Regions from separate parts of the Mesorhizobium sp. M1004 genome, predicted to be linked through region 1. Evidence: predicted binding sites of a transcription regulator. Region 1 holds the regulator's gene; the other holds the start of a gene.
The links. Region 1 encodes PhoB, which activates phosphate uptake and scavenging genes when phosphate is short. Its sites were predicted from a motif close to TGTCATNNANCTGTCAT; they were not measured.

Region 1 (16,157 bases):
ACGCCCCTTTCGGCACAGGAACTTTGACGGCTGTGGACCGTTCTTATGGCGAGAGGACGTGTCGCCGTGGAACACATCGCCGCTTTGCTTTTGGTAATTGGCTGTTCGAACAACATGACCGAATGCCGTGAACTGCCGGTGCCGGTCAGTGTTTTCGAAACCGCCGAAGCATGCACGGCAGAACGTCCATTCGCTGCCGGCGACGTGCAGGGTCAGGCCGAGCACGTCGTTGCCAAATGTCTTACGGTCGACCCCGCGCTGGAAGATGATTACGACCAGATCGTCTGGAACGTGCGCCCGGACGGCACCCTCGACGCGTCTTTGCAGATTTCCAGTGTCGTGGTCGCGTCGAACGCCACGCGCCGCGAAAAAGACTCTCTTAGCCAACAATAAGATCGAGCGGGCAAAGGCTGCTGTTTTGTGCTAAATAGCGGCTGGAGCTTACTAAAGTGAGGACAAAGTGAGGAGAGATTCTATGCGGAAATTGATTATTGCCATGGTTGCGGTGGTCGCCGTCAGCGGCTGCAGCACGACCGAGCAGGATGTCGGTGTCGGCGCCGGTGTCGGTGCTTTGGCCGGCGGACTGATCGGCGGCGGCAAGGGTGCGCTGATCGGCGCAGCCGTTGGCGCCGGTTCCGGCCTGCTGGTGCGCAACCTGCGCAACGGCTATTGCCAGTATCGCGACAATCGCGGCCGGCTCTACACCGCTCGCTGCTGATTCGCTTCAAAAGCGTCAGACAATCGCGACGGAGACCGGTCAGCCGGTCTCCGTTTGTTTGCCTGCATGAGGCGGCGGGATCCTGATTTCCACCGTAAGCCCATCGACGCGAAAATCTCGGGCAATCGTGCCGCGCAATTCCTGCGTGACATTGAGGTCGATCAGCTTGGTGCCGAAGCCGGTCTTCGCCGGCGCTTCGAGTTCCTTCTGCCCGGCCTCGCGCCAGTTCAGAACCAGCATCCGCTCGGACCCGCGCCCCTCGAACGACCAGTTGACCTTCAGCGCACCCACGGAATTGCCGGCCTCGCCATATTTCAGCGCATTCGTCGCCAGCTCGTGAAAGGTCAGGCCAAGCGCCTGCGTCGTCCTCTCGTCGAGAAGCACCTGAGGCCCTGACAATATCCCTTCCGGAAGCTCCTTGCCGAACACCTGGCCGAGCTCGATGCGCAGCAGGTCGCCAAGATCGGCCTTCTGCCAGCGCGAACGCGTCAGCATATCCTGGGAAGCCGCCATTGCCTGGAGGCGGGCCGAGAAGGAAGTTGAGAACTCCTTCACGTCGGTTGCTTGCGCTGCCGTCTGGCGCGCAATCGCCAGCACCCGCGTGATCGAATTCTTGATCCGATGCTTCATCTCCTGCAGCATCAAATCCTTTTCGAGCAGGCTTTTTTCCGTCGTTTCATGCAGCAGCGACTTGGCGTCGTAGGCGCGCTCCTGGTAGCGGGCCACCAACGCGATGGCGCCGGCCAGAAGCAGGCCGAACAGCCCGAGCATGACCGGAATGGCGCGCGAGGACGGTTGCGAAAATGCACTTGTCGGCCGAAACAGCACCGTCCACGGCCGACCGGCGACGATGATCTTGCGCGTCACCAACAGCCTGTCGCCAAAGCTCGCGGCCGGCGGCGTTTCGGACTGGAACAGAAGATTGTCGGCGTCCGCCGTGCCGTCATAGACCGCGGTGTTGACCGGCAGCAAAGGCGTGCGGCTGAGCGCGGTCTGGAGCAGGTCGCGGGCGCGGAAGGCCGCGTAGAGAAGGCCTGATGTCGATGATCTGGACGCATTGATACCATCCGGCGCGGTTTCTACATTGAGCCTGACGAAGACCAGGAAGCCGGTAAAGGTCTGCGCCGCGCCAGTATCCTGGCCGAGCTGGACCAGACCGCTTGCGTGCTGTGCGTCATCGGCCAGCGCTTTTTCGATCGCCTCGCGCCGCACCGGCTCGGTGAACATGTCGTAGCCGATGGTGGATTCGTTGGCGGGGTCGAGCGGCTCGAACAGCACGACGGGCGTGCGCCATGGCTGTGTCGTGTCCGGATAGACCGTGTGGGCGGCGCCGCGGTCGCGCAACATGTCGCGCTCGACCGCCGCTTCGTCACCGGTCTTGGCCAGCCTGAGATAGCCGATGCCGCGCAGGCCGGCGAAATTGTTATCGACATTGAGGGCGCTGAAGAAGGCCTTGAATTCGCTACCTGAAATCTCGCCATTGCGGGCGTCGAACAGCGCCTGCGTCGAGCGCAGCAGTGACAGATGCAGATCGATACGGCTTTCGATGCGGTTGAGCGCGTCGTCGGCCGTCGCCTCGAACTTGATGCGCGCCGCTTCCTGGGTGGCGAAATAGGCGAAGCCCGCCATCGTCAGGCTGATCAGTGCAACGGCAATGAAGGCAAGGATCGGGAAAAACTTCTTCAACGCAGGCCCACGGACGGTTCGGGAACCTTTATGGGCAAGTCGCGGCGGCAAGACAATGGCGCGGCCAAGCCATAATGACGGCTGGCATATCACGTATATTTAGCCGGCTTATCGGTCGAACATCGGTGAAGATGAGAGCCGATGATATCGTGGTCTCAGGCCGCGATCTTCAGCGCACCCGGACCGGGAATGGCGCCGGGCGGACACTTTCCCAGGATGATCATGCCGAGCACTTCGTCCTGCGTCACATCGGTGGTGAGCGCGGTGCCGACGACCTGGCCGTTCTTCATTACGCAGACTCGGTCGGCAAGCTCGAACACGTCGTGAATGTCGTGGCTGATCAGGAAAATGCCGATGCCGTCGGCCTTGAGCTGCTTTACCAGTTCGCCGACCTGCGCCGTCTCCTGCGGCCCAAGCGCGGCCGTCGGTTCGTCCATGATCAGGATGCGGGCGTTGAACAGGATGGCGCGTGCGATCGCCACCGACTGGCGCTGGCCGCCCGATAGCTTGATCACGGGCTCCTTGAAGCGCTGGAAGCGCGGATTGAGCCGGCCCATCACCTTGCGCGCCTCGGCCTCCATGGCGACATCGTCGAGTGTCCCCCACGCGGTCATCAGTTCGCGGCCGAGGAAGAGGTTGGCGGCAGCGTCGACATTGTCGGCCAGCGCAAGCGTCTGGTAGATCGTTTCGATGCCGTATTTCTTGGCGTCGCGCGGATTGGAGATCGAGGCCTCCTGGCCGTTGACCAAGATCTGGCCGGCATCGCGCTTGTAGGCGCCCGACAGGATCTTGATCAGCGTCGACTTACCGGCGCCGTTGTGGCCAAGCAGCGCCACCACTTCGCCCGGGAAAAGATCGATGGACGCATCGTCGACGGCGCGAATGCCACCGAACGCGATCGAGATGTTGCGCATGTCGATCAGTGGCGTACCGGTGGGAGCAGTTTTTTCCATAATCGTTCCTCCCTAGACGCGCTTGCGGTAGACGGTGTCGAGCCAGACGGCGATGACCAGGACAGCGCCAACGACAATGCTCTGCAGCGGCGAGTCGATGCCGAGCAGCACCATGCCGGATTGCAGCGACTGCATCAGAAGCGCGCCGAGCATGGCGCCCATCACCGTTCCGGCGCCGCCCGCGAGCGACGTGCCGCCGATGACAGCGGCCGCGATCACCAAAAGCTCGTCCAGTGTGCCCAGCGCATTGGTTGACGCATTGAGACGGGCCGACGAGATCGCCGCGCTGATTGCAGCCAGCACACCCATGATCATGAACACCTTCATGGTCACCCAGCGCGTGTTGATGCCGGCGAGTTCCGCTGCCTCCGGATTGCCGCCGATGGCGAAGACATAGCGGCCGAAACGCGTGCGCTTGGTGATGAACGTCATGATGATGCCGACAATCACCGCCATCAGCACCGGTATGGCGATGCCATGCGCGATGAACAGCCCGCCTTCGGGAACGGTGATGCCGTTCTGCTGTGCGTACTGGCGCACGATGCCGATCGGCCATGGATAGGAATTGGCGATCCACACGGCGCCGAGGATGGCCGCGCAAGCGACCACGCCAAGCAGGGTCTCGGCCCAGACGGGGCGCAGTGGAAAGCTGAAGCGCTTGCGCTGCGAGCGACCGTTGAGCAGCGCGAAGGCGACCGCCGCGCAGGCGACGATGCCGACGATCCAGCTGGCAGCGGCGCCAATCGAGCCGCGTGGTCCGCCGCCCATCAGCTGGAAGGTGGCGTCGAGTGGCGCGACCGTGCGCCCGCTGGTGATGAGCCATGCCATGCCACGCCAGACCAGCAGGCCACCAAGCGTCACGATGAAGGCCGGAACCTGCATATAGGCAATGATGAAGCCCTGGAACGCGCCGATCAGCAGACCAAGCACCACGCCGGCGGCAAGCGCGACGATCCAGAGCCAGGGGTTTCCAAGCTGGAAGCCGATGACGCGAATCAGGAATTCGGCCTGTGCCACGCCCATGATCATGCCGATCACGCCTTCGACGGAGCCCACCGAAAGGTCGATGTTGCGCATGACGATGACCAGTACCATGCCGGTCGCCATGATCGCGACCGAGGACGTCTGTACCGACAGGTTCCAAAGATTGCGCGGCGTCAGGAAAAGCCCACCCGACAGGATATGTATGCCGACCCAGATGACCAGCAGCGCGCCGACCATGCCGAGCATGCGCGTGTCGAGCTCGGTCGCTCTCAGGAACCGGGCGGCCGCGCCGAGTTCAGACGCTCGTGCCGTATCGGCCTGCGGATTTGAGGTCGTGTCGGTCATGATGTCCTCCAGCGGCTTGCCGTCTGGCGCGGATGCCGGACCACAGCCTAGAAGTTTGCCGCCGATGGCGGAAACACACAATTCTCGTAGAGAAAACGCCGCGGGTTGACAGCCGCGGCGCCTCATTTCTTCAAGTCGTCGAGATCAGTTGCAAGCCGCGACGCTGCCGGCGGCGACGCCCGTGCAGACTTCGTCCTTCTTGATCCAGCCGGCGTCGATGACGACGTTGAGGTTGTCCTTGGTGATCGCGACGGGGGTCAGGAACAGCGACTTGACGGTGTTGCCGCCAGGCGTGGTGAAGTCCTTGGCGCCGGCAATGTCGCCGGTCTTCTTGCCATCGGCAAGCTGCGAGGCGATCTCGGCGGCGTTCTTGCCGAGTTCGCGCGCGTCCTTCCACACCGACACCGTCTGCGTGCCGAGCGCGATGCGGTTCAGAGCGGCATGGTCGCCGTCCTGGCCCGAGACCGGAACCGTTCCGGCAAGGCCCTGCGCCGTCAGCGCGGCGACAACGCCGCCGGCTGTGCCGTCATTGGCCGCAACCACGGCATCGACCTTGTTGTCATTGGCGGTCAGGAACTGTTCCATGTTCTTCTGGGCATTGGCCGGCAGCCAGCCATCGGTATAGGCCTCGCCGACATTCTTGATCTTGCCCGAGTCGATGGCCTCCTTGAGCACTTCCATCGAGCCCGAGAACAGGAAATCGGCATTCGGATCCGAGCCAGAGCCCTTGATGAAGACATAGTTGCCCTCGGGCTTCGCCTTGAACACTTCGCGGGCCTGCATGCGGCCGACTTCCTTGTTGTCGAAGGTCAGGTAGAAGACGTCCTTGTTCTCGATCAGGCGGTCATAGCCGACGACCGGAATGCCTTCGTCCAGCGCCTTCTGCACCGCCGGGCCGATGGCCGAGGCGTCCTGCGCCAGGATGATCAGCGAGTTGGCGCCCTGCGAGATCAGGCTTTCGACGTCGGTCAGCTGCTTGCCGGGATTGGACTGCGCGTCGGCGGAAATGTACTTGTCGCCGGCAGCCTCGATCGCCGTTTTCATCGCCGCCTCGTCGGTCTTCCAGCGCTCTTCCTGGAAGTTCGACCACGACACGCCGATGACCTTGTCCTTCGCCTGCGCGACCGAGACCAGCGCCAGCGACATGGCGACGCCCGCCAGCATGGCGGCTGCAAATTTGTTCATTATAACCCTCCCTGCGCCGCGCACGGCGCGACAAAACCGGCCCGAAGGCCTGCACACAGAGGCTCCATTTTTTCGAGCCTCGAAAAAATACTGGTTCAATGATAAGGCACTGTCAACATCGATTATGATGGATTCTGATGGCGTTGCCGAATTTTTTCGAGCTCCGCAATAAACAATGACAGGGCTGCCGGCGTCTGCCAATATTTGGCTGGTGCCGTCGAACGCCTTCACTATCATGAGGCGCGAGGAGGCCGGGAGGAAAACAAATGTCGGTTGGGATCCGCCACGACGATCTGCGCCGTCGCAACCGTGCGATGGTGATTTCGGCCGTGCGCCGGGCCGGCCAGCCGTCGCGGACCGAGATTGCGGCGACCACCGGCCTCAGCCATTCGACGATATCGGCAATCTCGTCTGATCTAATTCAAGAAGGCATCCTGATTGAAGGCAAGCCTGGCGAGACCGGCTCGCTGAAACGCGGCCGGCCGCAGGTCGGCCTTGGCCTCAACCCGGAAGCGGCGGCGGTCATGACCGTGGTGCTGTCGCTGAACTTCCTCTCCGTCACCGTCATCGACTATGCCGGCCAGGTGGTCGCGGAAGAACAGCGCCGGCTCGACACGCTGACCATGCCGCGCGACGAGCTGATCGGCGAATGCGTAGCAATCGTCGGGCGGCGTCTCGCGGACCCGGACCTCGATGTCCAGAGCATCGCCCGCATTGCCATGGGCATCCAGGGCATCACCGATTCGCAGGCGCGGGCCATGCTGTGGTCGCCAATCACGCCACTGACCGACATTGCCTTCGCCGACATGTTGGAAGCGGAATTCGGCATTCCTGCCACCATGGAGAACGACTGCAATATGATGGCGGTGGCCCTGCAATGGCGCCAGCCCGAGCGCTACCGCGACAATTTCATCGCGATCCTCTTGTCGCACGGCATCGGCATGGGGCTGGTGCTGAAAGGCGAACTGTTCACCGGCACCCATTCCTCGGGCGGCGAGTTCGGCCACATGATCCACCGTCCGGGCGGCGCGCTCTGCCGCTGCGGGCGGCGCGGCTGCGTCGAGGCCTATGCCGGAAACTACGCCATCTGGCGCAGCGCCAAAATGATGAGCGAAGATGCCGAGCCGGTCGATATCGGCGACGCTGATATGCGCGCACTCGCCGCGCGCGCCCGCGAAACCGATGGCCCGGAGCGCGAAGCCTATCGCAAGGCCGGTGAGGCGCTCGGCTTCGGCCTCGGCAGCCTGTTTGCGCTGATCGACCCGGCGCCTGTCGCCATGGTTGGCGTCAGCGCCGCCGCCTTCGACCTGATCGAGCCGGCATTGCGCGAAGCGATCGCCCAGACCGCCGGCGGCCAGCACTCGAAGTCGATCTCCTTCGACACCGAGCCCAACGAGCTGCCGCTGATCCGCGAAGGCTGTGCCATGCGCGCGCTCGGCTTCGTCGATCAGGAGATTTTCGCGCCGGGCATTCAGGCCAAATCCGGCAAGCATGTCGCCTGAATGGCCGGCAACGGCGCGACGCGCAGCATCCTAGTCTTCCCTGATCGCGTAGCCGGCGCCGCGAATGGTACGGATGACATCCGGCATGCGGCCGTTGTTGACCGCTTTGCGTAAGCGCCCGACATGGACGTCGACGGTTCGCTCGTCGATGTAGATCGTCTCGCCCCAGACATTGTCGAGCAGCTGGCTGCGCGAGAACACGCGGCCGGGATGGCGCATCATGAATTCGAGCAGCCGGAACTCGGTCGGTCCGAGCCTGATCTCGCTCTTCTTGCGGTAGACACGGTGCGACTCGCGGTCGAGCACGATGTCGCCGACCTTGAGCACGCTGGACAGCACTTCCGGCTTGGCCCGGCGCAGCAGCGCCTTCACGCGCGCCATGAACTCCGGCGTCGAGAATGGCTTGACCAGATAGTCGTCGGCACCGGTGGACAGGCCGCGCACGCGATCGCTTTCCTCACCGCGCGCGGTCAGCATGATGATCGGCAGCCGCTCGGTTTCGGGCCGCACTCTAAGCCGCCGGCAGAGCTCGATGCCGGAAACAGCGGGCACCATCCAGTCGAGCACCAGGAGATCGGGCACGTTTTCCTGCAGGCGGATCTCGGCCTCGTCGCCGCGTGTCACCACCTCGACGTGATAGCCTTCGGATTCGAGGTTGTAGCGGAGGAGCACGCCTAGCGGCTCCTCGTCCTCCACGACCATGATGCGTGGCGCGATCATAGGCAGTTCACCCTCATCAGGCCGGCGTGGCCATCGCCGTCTCGTCCTGCTTCGGACGATTGGCGGGCAATTGCTGGCCGGTCAGCACATAATACGCATTTTCGGCGATGTTGGTGACATGATCGCCGATGCGCTCAAGATTCTTGGCGCAGAACAAGAGATGCGTGCAGGCGGTGATGTTGCGAGGGTCTTCCATCATGTAGGTCAAGAGCTCACGAAACACGGACGTGTATTTGACGTCGATGCGCTCGTCGTCATTCCTGAGTTTTGCAAGAGCTGCCGCATCGGTGGCGGCATATTCCTCGACGACGCCTTGCACCTGGATCAGCACCAGCTGCGCCATGGCATCGATGGAGTGCGAGAGGTCGCGCGGCGTGACGCTCAAGCCCACGGTGCCGACGCGTTTGGCGATGTTCTTGGCGAGATCGCCGATGCGCTCGAGGTCGCCGGCCATGCGGATCGAGCCGACCACGGCGCGCAGATCGTTGGCCATCGGCTGGCGCTTGGCGATCAGCGTGATGGCGCGGTCGTCCAGTTCGCGCTGGCGCGCATCCATGATGGCGTCGTCGGAAACGACACGCTGTGCCAGCGCATTGTCCGAATTGAGCAGCGCCCTGGTCGAGCCGCTGACCATCGAGCCTGCCAGATCGCCCATGTCGCGGATCAGCTTGCTGATCTGCCCGAGCTCTTCATCGAAGGAGGCGACGGTATGTTCACCCATGATCTTGGTCCTCGTGCCTGAAAATTCACCCGCCGGACGGCTCAGCCGAAGCGGCCGGTAATGTAGTCCTGGGTGCGCTTGTCGTCGGGGTTGGTGAACATCTTGTCGGTGGCGCCCTCCTCGACGAGATAGCCGAGATGGAACATCGCCGTGCGCTGCGACACGCGCGCCGCCTGCTGCATCGAGTGGGTGACGATGACGATCGTGTAGTTCTGGCGCAGTTCGTCGATCAGCTCCTCGACACGGGCGGTGGCGATCGGATCAAGCGCCGAGCAGGGCTCATCCATCAGGATCACTTCCGGCGACACGGCGATGGCGCGCGCGATGCACAGGCGCTGCTGCTGGCCGCCGGACAGGCCGGTGCCGGGCTCCTGCAGGCGGTCCTTGACCTCGTTCCAGATCGCCGCCTTCTTCAGGCTCTGCTCGACGATCTGGTCCATGTCGGACTTGCGCTTGGCCAGCCCATGGATGCGCGGGCCGTAGGCGACGTTCTCGTAGATCGACTTCGGGAACGGATTGGGTTTCTGGAACACCATGCCGACGCGTGCGCGCAGTTCGACGACATCGATGTTCTTGTCGTAGATGTCGTCTTCATCGAGCGTGATCTTGCCGGTCACCCGCGCCGAATCGATGGTGTCGTTCATGCGGTTGAGGCAGCGCAGGAAGGTCGACTTGCCGCAGCCGGACGGGCCGATCAGCGCCGTCACCTGGTTCTGGCGGACGTCGAGATTGACGTCGAACAACGCCTGCTTCTCGCCGTAGAAGACGCCGACCTTGTCGCCGCGCATCTTGATGACTTCGTTCGACTTGGCGTTCATTTTGTCGCCCACTGCATTTTCAAGGGACTGTTCGGTCATGATGTTCATACCAAATTGCCTTTTTTCTACCAGCGCCGCTCGAACCGGCGCCGAAGCACGATCGCGGTGATGTTCATGGCCATGAGGAAGACGAGCAGGATGATGATGGCGCCGGACATGCGCTCGACAAAAGCGCGCTCAGCCTCGTTTGCCCACATATAGATCTGCACCGGCAGCGCGGTCGCCGGATCGAAAGGCGTCGTCGGATAATCGGCGACGAAAGCGACCATGCCGATCAAGAGCAGCGGTGCTGTCTCGCCGAGCGCACGCGCCAGGCCGATGATGGTGCCGGTAAGGATGCCCGGAGCGGCAAGCGGCAGGATGTGGTGGAACACCATCTGCATCTTGGAGGCGCCGAGGCCGAGCGCCGCCGAGCGGATCGACGGCGGCACCGCGGCAAGGGCGGCGCGCGTGGCGATGATGATGGTCGGCAGCGTCATCAGCGTCAGCACCAGGCCGCCGACGAAGGAAGCCGAGCGCGGCATGCCGAGGAAGTTGATGAACACGGCAAGGCCGAGCAGGCCGAAGACGATCGACGGCACCGCCGCGAGATTGTTGATGTTGACCTCGATCAGGTCGGTGAAGCGGTTCTTCTTGGCGAATTCCTCGAGATAGATCGAGGCGGCGACGCCGATCGGCAGCGCCAGCAACAGCACGATCACCATCATGTAGAACGAGCCGATGATCGCCACGCCCATGCCCGACGTTTCGGGCCGGCTGGAGGCGCCATAGGTGAACAGGCCGGTGTTGAAATGCTCGGCCATCACGCCGTCGGCTTTAAGCTTGTTCATCCAGTCGATCTGCTGGTTGGACACCTTGCGGCGCGCTTCATCGACGCCGAGGTCGATCTGACCCTTGAAGGCCGAGTCGAGGTTCGCGGCAGCCAGGATGTCGACGTCACGCGTCCTGCCGATCACCGACGGATCGGCGGAGACGATGTCGCGCAGCTGGACGCGGGCGCCTTCCGACAGGAAGCCCTTGAGCTTCAGCATCATCGGCTTGTTGGCCGGATCGATGCCGAGCTTGGCCACCAGCGCGTTTTCGGCGAGCTTGGGATAGTTCGCCTTGATCAGCACGGTAGGGTCGGTGGCGCGCTTGCCGGAGGGATCGATCACCTTCTCGTCGAAGGTCACCGGCAGCGTCACGGTCGTCTGCCAGAAGGCGGTGTAGCCTTTCGAGACGATGGTGATCAGCATGATGGCCAGGAACGCCAGGCCCACCGAGATCGCAATCACGCCATAGATGCGGAACCGGCGTTCGGCGGCATAGCGCGCCTTCAGCCCGATGTCGCGGCGCGGACGCGCGACGGCACCCGCCATCGTGTCCAGGGGGATGTCGGTCATTCGTACTGCTCCCGGTACTTGCGCACGATGTAGAGGGCGACGATGTTCATCACCAGCGTCAGCGCGAACAGCGTCAGGCCGAGCGCGAAGGCGACCAGCGTCTGCGGTGAGTTGAACTCGAGATCGCCGGTCAGCTGGTTGACAATCTTGACGGTGATGGTCGTCATCGCCTCGAACGGATTGGCCGTCAGATTGGCGGCGACGCCCGCCGCCAGCACGACGATCATCGTCTCGCCGATGGCGCGCGACGCCGTCAACAGGATGGCGCCGACGATGCCGGGCAGTGCCGCCGGCAGGATCACCCGCTTGATCGTCTCGGAGCGCGTGGCACCGAGGCCGAGCGAGCCGTCACGCATTGCGCGCGGCACCGCGGTGATGATGTCGTCGGACAAAGAGGACACGACCGGGATCAGCATGACGCCCATCACCAGGCCGGCGGTGAAGATGCTCTGGCCCTGGATGAAGGGAGAGCCGCCGGTGAGGGCTGCCGAGAGGTCGCGCAGGAACGGTCCGAGCGTGACCACGGCGAAGATGCCGTAGACGATGGTCGGGATGCCGGCCAGCAGTTCAAGCGCGGGCTTGACCACCGACCGGACGCTGCGCGAGGCGTATTCGGACATGTAGACCGCCGACATCAGCCCGACCGGCACTGCGACCAGAAGCGCAACGGCGGCGATGTAGAGCGTGCCGGCCAGTAGCGGGATCAGGCCGAACTGACCCTGGCTGCCGCCGGAACCGGCGGCGGCGAAACGCGGATCCCACACCGTTCCGAAGAAGAAGCTCATCGGCGACACGCTCTCGAAGAAGGTGATGGTCTGGAACAGCATCGACAGCACGATGCCGACCGTGGTCAGGATGGCGATGGTCGAGGCCGCAAGCAGCCCCCACAGCATCAGCTTCTCGACGTTGTTGCGCGCCCTGGCGCGCGGCGCGATCTGCCTCAGCGCATAGAAGGCGCCGGCGACCGACAGCGCGAAGGTCAGCACGGCGCTGAACAGGCCGAGCCGGTCCTGGACCTGGTTCGCCTCGACCGCGATCGGAATCATATAGTCCTGGGTGTCGCTGGCCAGTGCCACGCCCTTGGCGGCGAGCAGCGGCTGCAATTCGGCGAAAGTAGCGGGAAGTGCGGTATCGCCATCGAGCCGGCGCAGGCCCTTGGCCAGGCTCTTCACCAGGCTGGCGTCGAGCGCTTCGCTGGCCACCTTTGTGTCGGCGGTGCGCTCGGGCAAAGCGGCATGGATATGCCGGTCGAGATAGAAGGAAGAGCCGATATCCCAGACGGCGAGCAAAAGGACGGCAGGCAGGACCGCGATCAGAAAGGCCCACCAGCCATGATAATGCGCGCGCGAATGCGGCTTGACCTTGCCGGTATCCTGCGCCGCGGCGCGCTGGCGGCCGATCACAAAAGCGACCACGCCTATGGCAATGACTATGGCGAGTACGAGCAAGGACGACATCACCCACCCCAGGGAAAATTCAGATCGCCGCCGCCGTTGCGGCAAGCGGCGAAATCAGGGCGCGGATTTGGTCCGCGCCCTGATCCGGTCGGTTGATTACATTGTCTTTCCGGCGGCGAAGGCGTCGCGCTGGCCCTGACGTTCGGCGTCGGGAGCGGAAACCAGGCCGTACTGGGCGAGCGGGCTTTCCGGGCCGATCATCTGGTCATCAAGGAAGAACTCGACATATTCCTTGAGGCCGGGAACGACGCCCAGATGCGCCTTCTTGACGTAGAAGAACAACGGCCGCGACACGGGGTACGTGCCATCGGCGATGGTCTGCGTCGAAGGCACGATGCCTTCCACGGTAGCGACCTTCAGCTTGTCGGCATTGTTCTCGTAGAAGGCGAGGCCGAACACGCCAACGCCGGTCTTGTTGGAGTCGATGCGGGCCAGCGTCTCGGTGTAGTCGCCATCGATGTCGACAGCCTTGCCGTCCTTGCGGATGGCGATGCAGGTCTTGCCGATTTCCTTGTCGTCGGCGATGCCGGCAGCCTTCAAAGCGGCCTTGTCGCAGCCGGCGTCGAGCAGCTTGGTCTCGAACACTTCACGGGTGCCGTGCTTCTCACCCGGGATATAGGCGGCGATATCCCAGTCGGGCAGCTTCGGATTGACCTGGTTCCACTTGGTGTTCGGGTTGTCGACCAGCTTGCCGTCGACCACCAGCTTGGCGGCGAGCGCCTTGTAGATGTCGGCGGGAACCAGCGCCCAGTCCGGACCCTTGATGTCGGTGGCAAAGACGATGCCGTCATAGCCGATGCGGACTTCCTGGACGTCCTTGACGCCGGCGTCGGCGCAGGACTTCAGCTCGTCCTTCTTGATCGGGCGCGAGGAGTTGGCGATGTCGATCGTGTCTTCGCCGACGCCCTTGCAGAACTCCTTGATGCCGGCGCCGCTGCCGCCGGACTCGACCACCGGGGTCTTGAAGTTGGTGAAGGTTTCGCCGAACTGCTCGGCGACGATCTTGGCGTAAGGCAGCACGGTCGACGAACCGGCGACCTGGATCTGGTCACGCGCAGCGGCGACACCGGACGATGCGGCGAACGCTACCGCCACGGCCGATGCCGTAACGAGGAATTTCTTCATGTGGCCTGCTCCTGTTCGGAAGATGGTCTCTTGGCGCCCTCTTCAAACCGGCGCCCGCTGAGGCCAATAGCCTTCGATTATTACAGTCGCATGACAGTTTCGTGTCAGCCCGGTAACGTCGCACAGACGCCTCGTGAGCCGCAGCCTTTAAGCCGGTTTGTGGGGATGGAAGTTGCCGCTGGAATCAGACGCTTGCGCGATTCGTGCTGGCATCAAGTCCCGGCAGATCGCAGGCCGCGATGCCGAGAAAGAAAAACCGGACGGGAGCGCGTTGCCCGTGGCCAGAGCGAATTTTGGCCGAGCCATCGCCAAAAACAGGTCCGTTGGGGTAGATTCGACGCTGTTTCTTGTCGGCGGTCGCTTGCTCCCGCCCGTAACTGAATGAGCGGTTTCGTTGCGACCATTGTCCTGACTGGGCGCCAGCTTTGATATGGTGCGATCGCACCATAGCCTTGGCTGTTGCGGCGCGGCCGAATCCCGGCCGGCGCCGCAGGTTGCTATCCAGCGTCTCGTTGGGCTTCGCCTGATATGCCGACCCAGCGCTCGACCTTTTCGAGCAGCGCCCTGGGGCTGATCGGCTTGGGCAGATAGTCGTCCATGCCGGCTTCCAGGCAGCGCTCACGGTCGCCCTTCAAGGCATGCGCGGTGACGCCGACGATCGGGATATGCATACCCGTATGTTCTTCCAGCCGGCGAATTGCGGCGGTGGCCTCGAGCCCGTTCATCTCCGGCATCGAGACGTCCATCAGGATCATGCGCGGATTAAGCCGGCCGAAGGCATCAAGCGCCTTGCGGCCGTTGCCGACGATTTCGAAACTGTAGCCGGTTTCGCCGATTATCTGGGTGAACACCATCTGGTTCACTTCATTGTCCTCCGCAACGAGGATGTCGAGCCGACGTTCATCCCCGGCGGCCCGGGCGCGGGCACGAACCGGCGGCGGTTGCAGCAGGGCGCGTTCCGAGGCAGCGAGCGGCGGCTTTGCCGGCGACGGTTCGTTCCTGCCGCCGCCGGAACCGCTGCTTGCCGCCGGCAGCACACGGCCGTCTGTGATATTGTGATGGTGCCGCTGGATGGTGGCGACCAGCGTTTCCAGAAGCACCGAGGAACGCGCCGGCTTGATTAGCTGGGCGTCGATGCCGAGATCGCGATAGCTGGTGTTGGCGAGCGACTGGTCGACCGAAGTCAGCATGATGATCGGCGTGTCGGCCAGCCCTGCGGTGCTGCGCACGACGCGCGCCATCTCGGCGCCGCTCATCCCCGGCATCTGATAATCGAGCACGACGCAATCGACCGGCACGCCGTAGGCAGCCGCGGCGACCAGCACCTTGAGCCCTTCGGGTCCGCTTTCGGCGGCGCAGGAATCGAAGGTCCATGACGCCATCTGCTCGCTCAGGATCGATCGGTTGACGGCATTGTCGTCGACGATCAGCACCCGTGAGCCGGTCACGTCGACCGGCATGATCCGCCGTCCGGTCTGTTCCTCGGCCCTGGGCAATGTCACGGTGAACCAGAAGGTCGAGCCCTTGCCTTCGGCGCTCTCGACACCGATCTCGCCGCCCATCAACTCGACCAGCCGCGAGGTGATGGCGAGCCCGAGCCCCGTGCCTTCGTGGCGTCTGGTCGACGAGGTGTCGGCCTGACTGAATTTTTCGAAGACGAGCTTCAGTTTCTGCTGCGGAATGCCGATGCCGGTGTCGGTGACCGAAACGGTAAGCTTTGTCCCCGTCGGCCCCCTTTGTCCGGTCACGTCGACCAGCACGTGGCCTTCGTCGGTAAACTTCACCGCGTTGCCGACCAGATTGGTGACGATCTGCCTCATGCGACCGACATCGCCGACGAACAGGCTTTCCAGGCCCGGCTCGACGCGCACGATGAGCTCGAGGTCCTTCTCCTTGGCGCGCGTCGATATCAGCGTCGCCACATCCTCGATCGCTTCGGGCAGGTTGAAGGGCGCAGGGTCGAGCACCAGCTGTCCGGCATCGATCTTGGAGAAGTCCAGTATGTCGTTGATGATGGTCAAGAGCGCGTTACCCGATTTGACGATGATGTCGGTGAACGTCTTCTGCTTGGGATCGAGGTCGGATTTGGCCAGCAACTCGGCCATGCCGAGTACGCCGTTCATCGGCGTGCGGATCTCGTGGCTCATATTGGCCAGGAATTCCGACTTGGCGCGGTCGGCCAGTACGGCGCGCTGGCGCGCCTCGCGCAGTTCGGCCTCGCGCAGCTTCAGTTCGGTGATGTCGGTGGTCGACCCAATCAGATAGAGCGAACCATCGGACGCGATCATCGCGCCCTTGCGGGCGAACTGGTGGCGCACGCTGCCGTCGGCAAGCGTCACCGTTTCCTCGATCTCCTGTGTATCGCCTGTGCGCAGCACGGCGAGATCGCTGTTGACGAAGGCTTCGCCGTCCTCGCCGAAAATCTCGATGTCCGTCTTGCCGATCGCGTCTTCCCTGCGGAGGCCGGTGAGGTCGCACCAGCCCTTGTTGACGTAGAACTGCCTGAGGTCGGAGCGCTTGGCGTAGATCGACACCGGCACGTTGTCGATGAGATTGCGGAA
Region 2 (16,157 bases), on a different contig from region 1:
CGGGCGAGCATCGGCTTCCAGTCGCTGACGGCGGCGCGCACCTGGTTGAGCATCTTGCGCAGGCGGTCGGCCAGCGCGTCGGCCTGCTCCGCCGTCAGGCGCGGAATATGGACATGGACGACGCTCAGGCGGTCGTGATTGCCATCGTCCTTGAGGGCGCTGCCGTCGCCGAGGATCTCGTCGACGCCGGCCTTGCCGTGACGCACGACGATGACCGGATGGGTGACCAAAGTCGGTTCGCCGGCAGTTTCTGTGATCTCGCCGAGGATCGAATCGAACAGGAACGGCATGTTGTCGTTGACGACGGTGATGATCGTCATCGGGCGGCCCTCGCGGGAGACGCCCGACCCGGCATCGACGGCGACGACACTTTGGCCCTTCTTGTGGGCGGCGACCGCACGTCCTGCCAGGTCGGCGGCGCGCTCCAGGTCGGCGGCGTCATAGGCGGCAATGTCTTCGGCCGGCGCGCGGGCCAGCAGATAGTCGGCGAGCCTGGCCGGCTTCCCGTCGGGTTTCACCCCGGCAGTGGCTGTTTTCTTCGGCTTAGCTGCGGATTTCACGCTCGCCATGTTGTCCTCCCGTCACATGCTTTTACGACTATGGTAGCAGATGACCGCTGTTTGGCGACAAAGGTTTGACGGCTCGATAAGAATTACAGGAATTCGACGGTCAGGCGGCGGTGAACCAGGAGGGAGACCCCATGTCCGGCAAAATCAGCGCACTTGACCTCGGTATCGCGGAACTGAGCGAGGCGACAAAAGCCTATTTCGCTAAATGCGAGGAAAAGCTCGGCCTGGTTCCCAACGTGCTTCTTGCCTATGCCTTCGACGAGAAGAAGCTGCGCGCCTTTACCGACACCTACAATGATCTGATGCTGGGTGAATCCGGCCTGTCGAAGCTGGAACGGGAGATGATCGCGGTCGTCGTTTCCTCGATCAATCACTGCTATTATTGCCTGACCGCGCATGGCGCGGCGGTGCGCCAGCTCTCCGGCGACCCGGCTCTCGGCGAGATGATGGTGATGAACTTCCGCGCTGCCAATCTTTCACCGAAACAGACGGCGATGCTCGAATTCGCCGTCAAGCTGACGGAAGAGCCGGCAAAGATCGTCGAGGCGGACAGGGAAGCACTGCGCAACGCCGGCTTCACCAACCGCGACATCTGGGACATCGCCTCGACCGCCGCCTTCTTCAACATGTCGAACCGCGTGGCGGCGGCCATCGACATGCGGCCGAACGACGAATACCACGCCATGGCGAGGTGAAAGTTTCCTTCTCCTCGTAGGAGAGGTCAACGCGCCGCGATGGCCCCGGCAGCGCCGGCCATCGTCGTGGCGCTGATGCGGTTGGCGATCTTCATCGCACGCTTGCTCTTCAACAGTTTGCGCGCCTGTGAGGCCGCGACGACCCAGGCGAGATCGATGGCGATCAGAACCACCGCCATCGTCGCCGTCAGTTCGACCCAGCCGATGACACTCACCGAAGCGAGGTCGATGATCGTCGGCAGCAGCGCCAGATAGAACATCATGATCTTGGGATTGCCGAGCGTCACCGCCATGCCGGCGAAGAAGAGCTTGAGCGGCGAATCCTCACGCGGCATCTCGCCTTCCCTGGCCTCGACCGGCGCCGTCCACATCTTCCAGGCGAGGTAAGCGAGGTAGGCGACGCCCACCCATTTCACGACGACGAAGGCGAAATGAAACGTCTGCGCCACGACCGCCAGCCCGAACACCGCCAGCGACAACCAGATGCCCTCGCCGATCCACATGGCAAGCAGGAACGGGAACACGTCGCGAAAGCCTTTCGAGATGACGCGGGCGACAAGGGCTGCGATCGACGGTCCGGGCGAACCGGCGGCGACGAACAAAGCGGCGGCGAAGATCAGGAGCGAGGTGAGGTGCATGACGGAGCCTTCGAGCGTTGGATGGCGAAGAATATCCGATCGGCGTCAATTTGGCACCCCTCTGCCTGATGGGCCAACGAACGCGACACATTTCGGAGATCGGACTTGCCCGTGCCAGCGGTTTGAGAAAGGATCGCGGCCGTGAAATCAATCGTCATCCACGCCGCAAAAGATCTGCGCATCGAAGAGACCGATTCGGGCGCGCCTGGCGCCGGACAGGTCGAAATATCGGTCGAGGCCGGCGGCATCTGCGGCTCGGACCTGCACTACTACAATCATGGCGGCTTCGGCGTGGTGCGCCTGCGCGAGCCGATGATCCTCGGACATGAGGTCGCCGGCACGGTGAAGGTGCTTGGCGCCGGCGTCTCCAGCCTCGCTGTCGGCGACCGCGTCGCGATTTCGCCCAGCCGGCCGTGCAATGCGTGCCGGTACTGCCTGCAGGGCGTGCAGAACCAATGCCTCAACATGCGATTTTACGGCAGCGCTATGCCGATGCCACATATACAGGGCGCCTTCCGCCAGTGCCTCGTCGCCGAGGCCTGGCAGTGCCACAAGATCGCCGACCATGTCTCCATCAACGAAGCCGCCTTTGCCGAGCCGTTCGCGGTAACGCTGCATGCCGTCAACCGCGCCGGCTCGCTGCTCGGCAAGCGGGTCTTGGTCACAGGCAGCGGGCCGATCGGTGCGCTCTGCATCCTGGCCGCGCGCGTCCACGGCGCGCGCGAGATCGTCGTCACCGATGTCATGGACGCGGTTCTGGCCAAGGCCAACGAGATCGGCGCCGACCGCACCATCAACGTCGCCACCGACGGCGCCAGCCTCGCCGCCTACAATGTCGAGAAGGGCAGTTTCGACGTGATGTTCGAGTGCTCCAGCAATGAACGCGCGGTGCGGGCTGGGCTCGACGTGCTGAAGCCGCGCGGCGTGCTCGTCCAGCTCGGCCTTGGCGGCGATATGTCGCTGCCGCAGAATCTCATCGTCGCCAAGGAGATCGAGATGCACGGCAGCTTCCGTTTCCATGACGAGTTCGCGCTGGCCGTCGATCTGATCAACAACCGTCGCGTCGACGTTAAGCCGCTGCTGACCGGCATCTATCCAATGGACGAGGCGGTTGCGGCTTTCGAGATCGCCGGCGACCGCAACAAATCGATGAAGGTACAGATCGCCTTCGCCTGAGCACGGCGAGACACCCTATGAACCTTGCCCGCTCGGCATCTTGCCGCTAGAAGAACCGTCCCGACATTCATTTCGAGCTTCATTTTGCCTCAGTAACCGCCGGTCTCGCCAACTCCCCTGATCACACTTGGCAGGGCGCCGCATTAAGCGGTGCCTGCTCCATTTCACGTGTTCCTCAGGCGGCGGTTCGAGACCGGTTTGGCACTGCTGAACCGTTGTCGCGCGCTTTGCCGCCCGTGACAGCTGATTTCCGACATAGCTAGCTCTCGCCACGCCGTGCCCGCATGGGCATCTCGCCATTGCCGACCTGAAGAACTTCCACACTGGAAGGTCTTCCGGCTTGTCCCAACATCTCGCTATCCACTGGGCAATCACGCCCGAAATCGCGCCTCGACCCCTGGTCCACTGCAACCGCTGCAGCGCCGTGAAAGCCTATCGCTGCAGCGACAAATTCCGCGTCAACGCCAATGGCAAACGCATTGATGTCTGGCTGATCTATCGCTGCATCGACTGCGACAATTCGTGGAATTTCGGCATTTTCGAACGCTGCAACCGCCGCGACATCGAACCCGCGCTGCTGGCAGCGCTCGAAAGCAACGATCCGGCCCTCGCCCGCCGCCATGCCTTCGATGTCGTGGCGTTGCGAAACCGGGTCGGACGCGTCGAGGAGTTTCCCGATGTCGCCGTTCACAAACACCGGCTCGGCGGCGAAGGCCGACCCGCAGCCGCGCTTGAAATCAGGCTTGGGCTGGAAATGCCGACATCGCTGCGGCTCGACCGTCTGCTCGCCGGCGAACTCGGCATCTCCCGATCAAGGCTTCAGGCGCTGGAGGAGAAACGATTGCTGGTTGTTGTTCCCGAAGGCGCCAGAGCTTTGCGCAAGCCGGCCCGCGACGGCACGGCGATTCGCATTGACCTGGCCGACGAGCCGGATCGTGAAGCCATCATTTCGGCTGCCGTGGGTGAATGACAAGAGGGGCGAAGCACCGGTGCTTCGCCCCTCTCGAATTTAGACAATCAGACGATTACGCCGCGCCCACAACCTTGGCCGACTTCTCGAAGCGCTTGCGCTCGTTCGGGTCGAGATAGAGCTTGCGCAGGCGGATGGTCTTCGGCGTCACCTCGACCAGCTCGTCGTCCTGGATCCAGGCCAGCGCGCGCTCCAGCGTCATGCGGATCGGCGGCGTCAGCTTCACCGCCTCGTCCTTGCCGGCGGCGCGGATGTTGGTCAGCTTCTTGCCCTTCAGCACGTTCACTTCGAGGTCGTTGTCACGGCTATGGATGCCGATGATCATGCCCTGATAGACCTTGACGCCCGGGTCGATGACCATCGGGCCGCGGTCTTCGAGGTTCCACATGGCATAGGCCACTGCCTCGCCCTGTTCGTTGGAGATCAGCACGCCGTTGGTGCGGCCCGGCAGTTCGCCCTTGTAGGGCTGGTAGGCGTGGAACAGCCGGTTCATCACGGCGGTGCCGCGCGTGTCGGTCAACAGTTCCGACTGGTAGCCGATCAGTCCGCGCGTCGGCGCGTGGAAGACGATGCGCTGACGGTTGCCGCCCGAAGGCCGCAGCTCGACCATCTCGGCCTTGCGCTCCGACATCTTCTGCACAACGATGCCGGCGTGCTCCTCGTCGACGTCGATGACGACTTCCTCGACCGGCTCCAGCAATTCACCGTTCTCGCCCTTCTGCATGACGACGCGCGGACGCGACACGGCGATTTCAAAGCCTTCGCGGCGCATCGTCTCGATCAGCACGGCCAGCTGCAATTCGCCGCGGCCGGAAACGAAGAACGAATCCTTGTCGGGCGATTCCTCGATCTTGAGCGCGACATTGCCTTCGGCTTCTCGCAGCAGGCGGTCGCGGATGACGCGGCTGGTCACCTTGTCGCCTTCGGTGCCGGCGAGCGGCGAATCATTGACCAGGAAAGACATGGTCACGGTCGGCGGATCGATCGGTTGCGCATGCAACGCCTCGGTCACCGCCAGGTCGCAGAACGTGTCGGCGACAGTGCCCTTCGACAGGCCGGCAATTGCCACGATGTCACCCGCCTGCGCCTCTTCGATCGGCTGGCGCTCGAGGCCACGGAACGCGAGGATCTTGGAGATGCGCCCGGTTTCGATCTGCGTGCCGTCATGGTGGAGCACCTTGACCGCCTGGTTGGACTTCAGCGTGCCGCTCTCGATACGGCCGGTAATGATGCGGCCGAGGAACGGATTGGCTTCCAGGATGGTGCCGATCATGCGGAACGGGCCGGGATGAACGGTCGGCTCCGGCACATGCTTGATGACGAGGTCGAACAGCGGCGCCAGGCCCTGGTCCTTCGGGCCTTCCGGATTTTCCGAGACCCAGCCATCGCGGCCAGAACCGTAGAGGATCGGGAAGTCGAGCTGCTCGTCGGTGGCGTCAAGCGCTGCAAAAAGGTCGAACACCTCGTTGACCACTTCGACGTGGCGGGCGTCCGGACGGTCGATCTTGTTGATGACGACGATCGGCTTCAGGCCGACCTTGAGCGCCTTGCCGACGACGAATTTGGTCTGCGGCATGGGGCCTTCGGCGGCGTCGACCAGCACGATCGCCGAATCCACCATCGACAGGATGCGCTCGACCTCACCGCCGAAATCGGCGTGGCCGGGTGTGTCGACGATGTTGATGCGGGTGTCCTTCCAGTCGACCGAGGTCGCCTTGGCCAGGATGGTGATGCCGCGTTCCTTTTCGAGGTCGTTGGAATCCATGGCGCGCTCGGCGACGCGCTGATTGTCGCGGAAGGAACCGGATTGCCGCAGCAATTGGTCGACGAGGGTGGTTTTTCCATGGTCGACGTGCGCGATGATCGCGATATTACGAATTTTCATTTTGTGGTCTCGGGAGCGTTGCAGGCAGCAGGCCAAAAGGCGCCGCCTCTTTCGGTTGCGCGGCTCATACAGGGTTTTTCGCAATTGCGAAAGAGGAGGCGCACCACCAAATACTCATCAAATCTTAAGCATCTCGGTGTGAGATGGTTTTGTTAACCAAGGCGGGAACCTTTCTGGGCCCGGGTAGTTCGAAATTCATGACCGACAAACTCAACCGATTTTGGCCCCTCATCGCTTCGGTCGCATTCGCTGCCGTGCTGGCGGCCAATGCCGCTCAATCGGCCGCCACGGTGAAGGAAGCCAATCCGGCTTCGTCGTCCGACCGGACGGCCGAGCAGATGTTTGCCGACGCCCCTGATGGCGTCGACCCCGTGGTCACCGGCCCGGTCAGCGCCTCTTTCAAGCAGAGGCAGCAGGTTGCAGGCTGCGACAGCGCGGTGTGGCCGAAGATTCCGACGGTTTGCTACCCGGACTGACGGCTGCCCATTCCAGGCATAGCGATCCTTCGCACCGACCCAAAGGCTTACGCCGACCGCACCGGATCGAGCGTCACCTTGTAAAGCTCGATGTCGTCGCGATCCATCAGCCGCACGGTCAGCTGCTCTGTCGCCCCTGAAATGTCCACCAGGCCAAAGAACTGCAGGCCGGCCGAGGGTGGCAGGTTCTGGCCCTGTTCGGTGGTCGGCGCCTTGATGAATTTCAGCTCCGGGCCGAAGGTCATGTCGAAATCATTGGGACCGAAGGTACCGGCGTGGATCGGGCCCGAGACGAATTCCCAGAAAGGATTGAAATCCTGGAACCGCGCCTTGTCGGGGTTGTAATAGTGCGCCGCCGTGTAGTGGACATCGGCGGTCAACCAGACCGTGTTGGTGATGCCGGCAGTCTTGATGTAGCGCAACAGGTCGGCGATCTCGAGCTCGCGGCCTTTGGGCAGGCCATTGTCGCCATTGCTGATGGCTTCCGCGCCGACCTTCTTGGCGCCGTCGTCCCAGACGACGAGGCCGAGCGGCATGTCGGCGGCAATGATCTTCCAGGTCGCCCTGGAATTCGTCAGCTCGCGCTTCAGCCATTTCGTCTGCTGTTCGCCCAGCATGCGTGACTGCGGCGTCATGTCCTCCTGCATGTCGGGGCCGTTCGGGCCGCGATAGGAGCGCATGTCGAGGAAGAACACGTCGAGCAGCGGCCCATGCGCGATCTTGCGGTAGACGCGGCCGGGCTCGGACGGCTCGTAGCGGATCGTCGTCATCTCATGGAAGGCGCGCGCCGCACGCGCCGCGAGCACATGGACGGATTTTTCGGTGTAGCGGCTGTCGGCGCCGAGATTCTTCGAATCCGACCAGTTGTTCAGCACCTCGTGATCGTCCCACTGGTAGAAGGTCGGGCAGATGGCGCTCAAGGCCAGAACGTTTTTGTCCATCATGTTGTATTTCCACTGGTCGCGGTACTCATCCAGCGTCTCGGCCACCTTGCGCTTGCCGTCGATCAGGACGACGTTTTTCCACTTGCCGCCGCCAGGCAGGTCTACCTCGTCCTTCATGGCGCCATCGGCATAGATGGTGTCGCCGGAATGCAGGAAGAAATCCGGCGTGTGCCTGGCGATGGTGGCGTAGGTTTTCATGCCGGTCTCATCGATTCCCCAGCCCTGGCCGGCCGTGTCGCCCGACCAGGCGAATTTTATGTCGCGCTTCGAGGCGGGTGCTGTGCGGAAACGGCCGACGATCGGTTCGGAAACGGCGTTGATATCCGACAGGTCGGCGGCAGTCATCCGGTAGAAGATATCCTGGTCGGAGGCGAGGTCGGTGAGCAGGCGCTTGACCGTGAAGTCACTGGCCGGCGAGGTATCGAGCGGCGCCAGCCGCGTCGCATTGGCGAAGTTTTCCGTCGACGACACTTCGAACATGACGCGCGAAGGCCGGTCGGTGCGCGTCCACACCATGCCGCTTGAGGCATCGACATCGCCGGACTGGACGCCATGGGTGAAGGCCGGGCGCTGGCTGGCTCGCGAATAATAGGGCAAAGCGAGCCCCGATGCGCCGAGCAGACCGGCGGCGCTGGCAGAGGTGACGAAAGCGCGGCGGGTCAACGAGATCTTGTTCATGGCTGTCTCCTGATGGCTTCGAACGGTGCCAGCAAGCTCCAGCTTCAATGTTTCAGCCACATCTCGGGAAGATGAAACTTTGATAACAATCGACAGGTGATCTCCGCCCTTGAGGGGGGAGATGTCGCCGAAGGCGACAGAAGGGGGTCGCCTCGCTTGGAGCGCCGACCTCCTATGCGCAAGAGGCTGAGTCCGGTCGCACGGACCCCCTCTGGCCGCTTCGCGGCCATCTCCCCCCTGAGGGGGGAGATTAGTACCGCGCCTTACGCCGCTTGCGGCTCCGGATCGAAAGCCGGCCTGCTCGTATTGATCAGCAGCGACAGACACGCAGCCACGATCGCCGTCAAGCCGGCGATCAGGAAGGCCAGTTCGTAATTGCCCTGCAATTCGCGCATGGTGCCGCCGAAGGCAGCGGCGGTGGCGGCCCCCACCTGGTGGCCGGCTACGATCCAGCCGAACACGATCGGGCCGCTGCGGTCACCGAAGGCCTCGTTGGCGAGCCTGAGCGTCGGCGGCACGGTGGCGATCCAGTCGAGACCGTAGAGCACGGCGAAGATGATCAGGCTGGTCGCCGAGAAGCCGGAATAGGGCAGATAGATCAGCGCCAGACCGCGAATGCCGTAGTAGACGCCGAGCAGCTTGCGCGGGTCGAAACGGTCGGTGAGCCAGCCCGACAAAGTCGTGCCGATCAGGTCGAAAATGCCCATAAGCGACAGCAGGCCGGCCGCCTGTACCTCGGGGATGCCCATGTCGCCGCAGAAGGAGATCAGATGCGTGCCGACCAGCCCGTTGGTGGTGAAGCCGCAGATGAAGAAGGTGGCGAACAGATACCATAAGACGCGGGTGCCGGCGGCGCGGCGAAGCGTGTTGAGCGTATGCGCCAGGAAATTGCCTTGCGATGCCGGCGATACCGGCGGCACGTCATCGGCCCCGGCGCCATAGCGCACCATGCCGATCGAAGCGGGACGCTCCGGAACCAACAGCCAGACCAGCGGCAGAAGACAGGCGGTGGCGATCGAGACGGCGGTAGCGACGGGCTGCCAGCCGCCCGACTGGGCGAGTGATGCCAGCAGCGGCAGGAACACCAAGAGGCCGGTGGCGCTGGAGGCCGACATCAGCCCCATCACCAAGCCGCGATTGGTCTTGAACCAGCGGTTGACGATGGTGGCGCCGAGCACGGTGGCGACCGCGCCGGAGCCGATACCTGAAAACACGCCCCAGGTGAGGAACAGGTGCCATGGCTCGGTCATCAGCAGGCTGAGCGCGGTCGAGCCCGACATGATCACAAGCGAGGCAAGCAGCGTGCGGCGCAAGCCGATACGCTCCATCAATGCGGCGGCAAACGGCCCGGTCAGGCCGTAAAGGAAGATGCCGATCGCGGCGGCAATCGAAACCGTATCGCGCCCCCAGCCGAAGCTTTTATCCAACGGCAGCATCATCACCGAGGGTGCGGAACGAAGCCCGGCCGCGATCAACAAGCAGAGGAAGATGACGCCAACCACGACGAAAGCGTAGCGCTGGCCAAAGGGATGGGATTGAGCTATCATGTTACTGACCGGTACGTTGCAGGGTGAGGACATGTATACGTACCGATCGGTAACACGTCAATCGAGTCATACCATGCCAACGGACAAAAATATTGAACTGACCATCAAAGACGGTCATGCAGCCGCACCGCCCAAGGCTGCCAAGAAAATCCTCGACGTGGCCTACGACCTGTTCTACCGCCGCGGCATTCGGGCGATCGGCGTCGACGAGATCGTCAAGCGCGCCGGCGTCACCAAGCCCAGCCTCTACCGCAGCTTTCCCTCCAAGGACGAGCTTGCCGCTTCCTATCTCAGGCAATATGACCGTGAGTACTGGGAGCGTTTCGACGAAGCCGTGGCTGCCCATCCCGGCGACCCGCGGGCACAGCTCAGGGCTTTCCTGACTCGCGTCGGCAAGCGCACGCAAAAGCCGGACTATCGCGGCTGCGGCATGACCAACGCGGCGGTGGAATATCCCGAACATGGCCATCCGGCGCGCGTCGTCAGCGAGGCCAACAAGCAGGAGTTGCGCCACCGCCTGCGCGCGATGGCCGCAGCGATGGGCGCTAAAGACCCTGACACGCTCGGCGACGGCCTGCTGCTGTTGATCGAAGGCGCCTATATCAGCGGCCAGCTCTTCGGCCTCGGCGGCCCGGCGCAATCGGTGGCCCGCAACGCCGACCTGCTGATCGAAGCGAGCTTGAAGAAATAGCATTTTCTAACGTTGGCGCCGCCCCTCACCTGCCGGCATCCTTTCCCGGAAATGGGGCGAGGAACGCTCTCATCACCATTTCGCCAATTGCCAGCGTTGCAAGGTTGTCGCCAGCGGCGCAGCCGGCCACTTTCTCCCGTTCAGGGGGAGAATTGCCCGGCAGGGCGATGTGGGTGGCGCCAACGTTGAGATTGGCACGCTAGGCCGGCCGCAGATTTGGCGATAGGCTGGGGCGAACTTCACGGGAGACGTCCGCATGCGAACCCTGCTGCTTGTTCCATTCGCCCTCGCCGCCCTATCCCAAACCGCCCATGCCGACGGAATATCCAGCGTCTACACCGACCTCGACTCGCAAAAGGATTGCGTCACCTATGCGCAGGCCGAGGAAGGTGACGGCGACTGGGCCGAACTCGCCTGCTCCGGCTATCGCGGCTATCCCGTGCTGATCGCCTACGACGATGCGCGTGAATCGCTATTCTACGGGTTTCCGCCCGGCGGCGAGATGACCTCGGTCTGGGAGAGCTTTTCCGGCTTCAACTCGTCCGGCGCCAAGGTCGAATGGCGCATCGAGACCAAGGGCGACGTTGCCGTTCCCTTCGCGGTGATCCACCGCCGCTCGATCAGCAATCCCGAGGATGAGAACAAGCCGACCGAAGTGCTGCTCGTCGCCAAGGTCGCCCAGATGGAAGCCCGCGACGGCTGCACCATCGGCCTCGTGCTCGCCACCGGCAACCCTCAGGCCAACGACCAGGCGCGCAAGCTGGCGGACGAAAAGGCGAAGAGTTTCGCCTGTGGCAAGGACAAGCACACCGTCATCGGCAACGTGCCGGCGTTTGGTCGGGTGGATAACTAGCCACGTGGGTGCAAGGCACCCCCCTCTGCCCTGCCGGGCATCTCCCCCTCAAGGGGGGAGATTGGCAGCTTCGCTGGCGGCGCTTTTTCTTTCGGCGCTGAAAATTGACGAAAGCCGTTGCGACATCCGATCTCCCCCCTTGAGGGGGAGATGGCCGGCAGGCCAGAGGGGGGTGCCTCGCGCTGGCGTTTGCCGCTTACTTGAACGAGACGCAGGCCTCTCTCGGCGCTACTTCGCCGCCTTCGCCCGTGCGATCGCGTCGACGATCATCTTCTTGGCGTATTTGGAATCGTGCCAGCCTTCGATCTTGACCCATTTGCCGGGCTCGAGATCCTTGTAGTGCTCGAAGAAGTGCTGGACCTGGTCGCGGGTGATCTCGGGCAGCTGCGTGTATTCGGTGACGTTTTCGTAGCGCAGCGTCAGCTTCGGCGAGGGCACGGCAATGACCTTCTCGTCCTGGCCGGCATTGTCTTCCATCACCAGCACGCCGATCGGCCGCACATTGATGACGCAGCCCGGCACCAGCGCGCGCGTGTTGCAGACCAGCACGTCGATCGGGTCGCCGTCGCCCGACAGCGTGTGCGGCACGAAACCGTAATTGCCGGGGTAGCGCATCGACGTATGCAGGAAACGGTCGACGAACAGCGTGCCGGCCTCCTTGTCCATCTCGTACTTGATCGGCTCGCCGCCGATCGGCACCTCGATGATGACGTTGATGTCCTCGGGCGGGTTCTTTCCGATGGCAATGGCTTCGATTCGCATGGCTTAAATCCCTCTCTCGATGTCCAAGATCGATAGCGGGCGGCGCGGCATGGTGCAATGCGGCGATTGGTGCGAAGCGCTAACGGAAGCGCACGGTTTATGATGATTTGTAACCGAGACCGGTCATTCCCAGACGAAGGCGACCTTCTTGAGCGCCCTCTGCTCGAAAATCTCGACGCCTTCGGCGACGTCACGGCCACCCGCGCCGGCATAGAAGGAAAGTGCGTTCTGGTTGTCTTCCAGCGCCCACACCACCATTCCCTTCAGCCCGTGGTCGGCAAGCCGCGCCCGCGCCGCCTTGAACAGCCGGCTGCCGAGCCCGATGCCCTGATATTCCGGACGCAGGTAAAGTTCGTAGATTTCGCCCTGTTGCTTCAGCTCGCGGGCGCGGTTCTTGCCGATCGTGGCATAGCCGGCGATGGTGCCGCCGATCTCGACCACCAGAACGGTGGCGGCGCGGCGGATGGCGTTGGCCCACCAGTCGGCGCCGCGGCGGTTGATCATCGAGGTCAGCGAGCGATGCGGGATGATGCCGGAATAGGCGCCCTCCCAGGCCAGCTGGTGCACGTCGGCAATGGCGCCGGCGTCGCGCGGTTCGGCTTTCCTGATGTCGATGCTCAGCGTATTCATGATTTGTTAACCATAAACCCGCATCGGCCATTTGCAAGAGTCGAGGTCAGCCCGCCGACCGCTTTCTCACAGCCGATCGCGACACTGCTGACAATGGGCAAAGCCTGCCTGGAAAACGCGCCCAGCCGGCGCGGTCAGGCGTCCGTCCGGGTAGCGCGTGCAGGCTCTTCAGATCTCGACGAGATGATCGTCCAGCTCATTGGCGTCGCCCGACGTCACCGGGAAATGCTCGGCCAGCACCGCGCCGACCTGCCCGATCGCCTTGACGAAGCCGTCGGCGAGCCGGTCGTCACCGGCATGCTGCAGGAGATCGCGCACCACGCCGTCCCAGACATGCTGGCCGACCTTGCTGTCGATGCCCGAATCGGCGACCACTTCGGCATAACGCTCGGCGATCGACACGAAGACCAACACGCCGGTGCGCGCCGTGGTGCGGTGGACATTGCGGGCGAGGAACTGCCTGAGCGCATTGTGATGTGCCGCCTGATAACGCTGCCGGCGCGGCACCAGATGGATGCGCAAGCCCGGCAGCGCCCACAAAAGCACCAACACCGAGGCCAGTGCCAGCAGTTGGACAATGACGAAATGCGGCAGCCGGATCGACAGCCACCAGGCTTCCAGCCCATAAGCGACGGCGAGGCTGGCAATCAGCATGCCCGATGTCGCCATGAAGGCGGCGGGAAAGAAATAGCCGTCGCTGGCATGCGCAACGACGCAGTAGATCTCGCCGTCGGTTTTGGCCTCGGCCGCGCGGATCGCGGTGGCGATGCGCTCATGGTCCTGTGGGCTGATCGGTCGTGTTGCCATCTTCTCTCACCAGCTCCCTGAAGACCCGCCACCGCCAGACGAACCGCCGCCGCCTGAAAACCCGCCGCTGCTTGAGCCCGAAGACCAGCTGCTGCCCGAACTTCCCGATGACCATCCGCTGCCCGACGACGAACTTGTTGTCCAGCTGCTGGAGCCCGAGGACGATCCGCTCGGCCCCTGGCCGTAGCGAAAGGTCATGCCCAGCCATTTATACACGCCCGGCGACAGCTTGGTGCCGAAGATCGGCGGCAGGAAGGCCATCGCCAGGCCGCCGAAGAACATCGCCGCCCACAGGATCAGGAAGACCGCGACGACGGGATCGATGGGCGTGCTGCGGTCGGCCGGGTTGCGCTTGCCGCGCGCCTCCAGTTCTTCCGGGTTGCCTTCCAGCACCATGACCATGTCGTCGACGGCCTTGGAAATGCCGCCGGAGAAATCACCGGCGCGGAACGCCGGCACCATGTCGTTTTCGATGATCAGTTTGGTGTGCAGGTCGGTCAGCGTGCCTTCCAGCCCGTAGCCGACCTCGATGCGCATCTTGTGGTCGTTCTTGGCCACCAGCAGAAGCACGCCGTTGTTTTCGCCGGCCTGGCCGAGTTTCCAAAAGCGGAACAGCCGGTTGGCGTAGGATTCGATCTCCTCGCCGTCGAGGCTGTTGATCGTGGCGACGACGATCTGGTCGGAGCCTTTGGTCTCGAAATCGGCCAGTCTTTGGGTGAGCGCCGCCTCGGTCGCGGCATCGATGATGTCGGCATTGTCTACCACGCGTCCCGCGAGGGCGGGCAGCTCCGCTGCCAGCGCCGCGACGCTGACGAGCAAGACCAGCAAGGCAGCGCCGGTCATCGTGGCGAAGCGGCCATGCCAGGGATTGGCGATGCGTGTTGTCATCTCGTCACCAGCTTCCCGAGGAGCCGCCGCCGCCGGACGAACCGCCGCCGCCGGAAAAGCCGCCACCACCGCTTGAACCCGACGACCAGCCGCCCCCGCCCGAAGACCAGCCGCCGCTGGACGACCGCCGGCCCGGCTCGAATGTCATGCCGAGCCAGCGATAGCGGCCGGGACCGAGTTTTTGGCCGAAGATCGGCGGCAGGATGGAGGCGGCCATGCTGCCGAAGAAGATGATTGCCCAGATGCTGATGAAGACGCCGAAGAACAGATTGTCGGTATTGATGGGCGGCTTCTGGTTGCGCTCGCCGCGCGCCTCCAATTCCTCCGGATTGCCTTCCAGCACCATCACCATGTCGTCGACGGCCTTGGAAATGCCCCCGGAGAAATCGCCGGCGCGGAACGCAGGCACCATGTCGTTTTCGATGATCAGCTTGGTGTGCAAATCGGTCAGCGTGCCTTCCAGCCCATAGCCGACCTCGATGCGCATCTTGCGGTCGTTCGGCGCCACCAGCAGCAGCACGCCGTTGTTTTCCTTGGCCTGGCCGAGCTTCCAGAAGCGGAACAGCCGGTTGGCGTAAGGCTCAATCTCCTCGCCGTCGAGGCTGGGGATGGTTGCGACGACGATCTGGTCGGAGCCTCTGGTCTCGAAGTCGGCGAGTTTCTGGGTGAGCGCGGCTTTGGTGCTTGCATCGATGATCCCGGCATTGTCGACGACGCGGGCGGTCAGCGCGGGGAGGTCGGCGGCGAAGGCGGTGAGGGGCAGGAAGACGGCCAGAAAGGCGAGAAGAACACCAAGGTTGGCGTTCCTTCGCGTCCCCCTCTGTCCTGCCGGGCATCTCCCCCGCAAGGGGGGAGATTGGCAGCTTCCTCGTCGACCCATCCCTTCAAACGTTGGCGATTGGCGAAAGCCAAAATGACAGCCGATCTCCCCCCTTGCGGGGGAGATGTCCGGCAGGACAGAGGGGGGTGTGAAGGAACGCAAGGCTGGCAAAGGCCAAGCTCACCCAGACGTCATCACCCGCCCTGCTTCGTGCCGAAATCGACCTTCGGCGGCTGCATCTTGTCTTCTTCGACGGTGAAGTTGGCGAAGGGCTCGTTGCTGCGGAACCAGAAGGTTGCCCATAGCACCGACGGAAAGGTCCTCAGCGTCAGATTGTAATCCTTGACCGCCAGGATGTAGTCGCGCCGCGCCACGGCGATACGATTCTCGGTGCCTTCGAGCTGCGCCTGCAGCGCCAGGAAATTCTGGTTGGCCTTGAGGTCGGGATAGGCCTCCGACACCGCGATCAGCCGCGACAGCGCGCTGGTCAGCCCTGATTGCGCATCCTGGAACTTCTTGAGCGCTTCGGGGTCCTTCAGCGTTTCCGGCGTCACCGTGATCTGCGTCGCCTTGGCGCGCGCTTCGACCACCGCATCGAGCGTGTCCTTTTCATGCGAGGCATAGCCCTTCACCGTCTCGACCAGATTGGGAATGAGGTCGGACCGACGCTGATACTGGTTCAGCACCTCGCTCCATGCCGCCTTGGCGTTTTCCTCCGCCGTCGGGATGGTGTTGAAGCCGCAGCCGGCGAGCAGAGGCAGCACGACGGCCATCATCAGCACGGCCGGCAGACTGCGGAAAGGGAAGGCAAGGCGCTGGGCAAACATGGTGAGGTCCCTCGACAGAAGTTGCATGCGAAGCATTAGCACAATCCGCGCTCAAGAAAATGTCTGCCGCTGGCGCGCATTCCTGGCGCGCATTCATGCGCCGGCGAAGCCCTGTGATTGATCGCGCGAACACGATATGGTTGCCGGCAAACAGGACAGGATCATGGCGGAACGCCGCGACGATGACAGCGAATCGCGCCGCATTATCGAGCGCGTGGCGAACGAGGGCGGCCTTGGCGGCGCATCGCTGGTGTCACGGGCAGCGAAAGGCGCCCGCGATCATGTTACCGCAGCCGAGGCC

Region 2: the regulator PhoB is predicted to act here: its motif matches at 8,103-8,119, upstream of NKH54_RS28740 (alkaline phosphatase D family protein).

What each region holds. Positions count from the first base shown of each region.
Region 1 is NZ_JAMYNB010000003.1:229,932-246,088, reverse strand. Features, by position in the region: gene NKH54_RS08135 (hypothetical protein) at 67-393, shown strand; gene NKH54_RS08130 (YMGG-like glycine zipper-containing protein) at 476-718, shown strand; gene NKH54_RS08125 (CHASE domain-containing protein) at 758-2,404, opposite strand; gene NKH54_RS08120 (ATP-binding cassette domain-containing protein) at 2,560-3,357, opposite strand; gene NKH54_RS08115 (sugar ABC transporter permease) at 3,370-4,686, opposite strand; gene xylF (D-xylose ABC transporter substrate-binding protein) at 4,831-5,871, opposite strand; gene NKH54_RS08105 (ROK family protein) at 6,138-7,373, shown strand; gene phoB (phosphate regulon transcriptional regulator PhoB) at 7,404-8,093, opposite strand; gene phoU (phosphate signaling complex protein PhoU) at 8,110-8,814, opposite strand; gene pstB (phosphate ABC transporter ATP-binding protein PstB) at 8,856-9,680, opposite strand; gene pstA (phosphate ABC transporter permease PstA) at 9,698-11,014, opposite strand; gene pstC (phosphate ABC transporter permease subunit PstC) at 11,011-12,471, opposite strand; gene NKH54_RS08075 (substrate-binding domain-containing protein) at 12,568-13,596, opposite strand; gene NKH54_RS08070 (PAS domain-containing hybrid sensor histidine kinase/response regulator) at 14,094-16,157, opposite strand, start outside.
Region 2 is NZ_JAMYNB010000019.1:64,232-80,388, forward strand. Features, by position in the region: gene NKH54_RS28705 (NAD-glutamate dehydrogenase) at 1-569, opposite strand, end outside; gene NKH54_RS28710 (peroxidase-related enzyme) at 701-1,264, shown strand; gene NKH54_RS28715 (LysE family translocator) at 1,291-1,902, opposite strand; gene NKH54_RS28720 (L-idonate 5-dehydrogenase) at 2,044-3,078, shown strand; gene NKH54_RS28725 (DUF1062 domain-containing protein) at 3,419-4,048, shown strand; gene typA (translational GTPase TypA) at 4,104-5,933, opposite strand; gene NKH54_RS28735 (hypothetical protein) at 6,131-6,409, shown strand; gene NKH54_RS28740 (alkaline phosphatase D family protein) at 6,457-8,031, opposite strand; gene NKH54_RS28745 (MFS transporter) at 8,295-9,578, opposite strand; gene NKH54_RS28750 (TetR/AcrR family transcriptional regulator) at 9,652-10,269, shown strand; gene NKH54_RS28755 (hypothetical protein) at 10,526-11,122, shown strand; gene ppa (inorganic diphosphatase) at 11,351-11,884, opposite strand; gene NKH54_RS28765 (GNAT family N-acetyltransferase) at 12,008-12,514, opposite strand; gene NKH54_RS28770 (TPM domain-containing protein) at 12,683-13,321, opposite strand; gene NKH54_RS28775 (TPM domain-containing protein) at 13,328-14,164, opposite strand; gene NKH54_RS28780 (TPM domain-containing protein) at 14,214-15,056, opposite strand; gene NKH54_RS28785 (LemA family protein) at 15,224-15,856, opposite strand; gene NKH54_RS28790 (hypothetical protein) at 16,020-16,157, shown strand, end outside.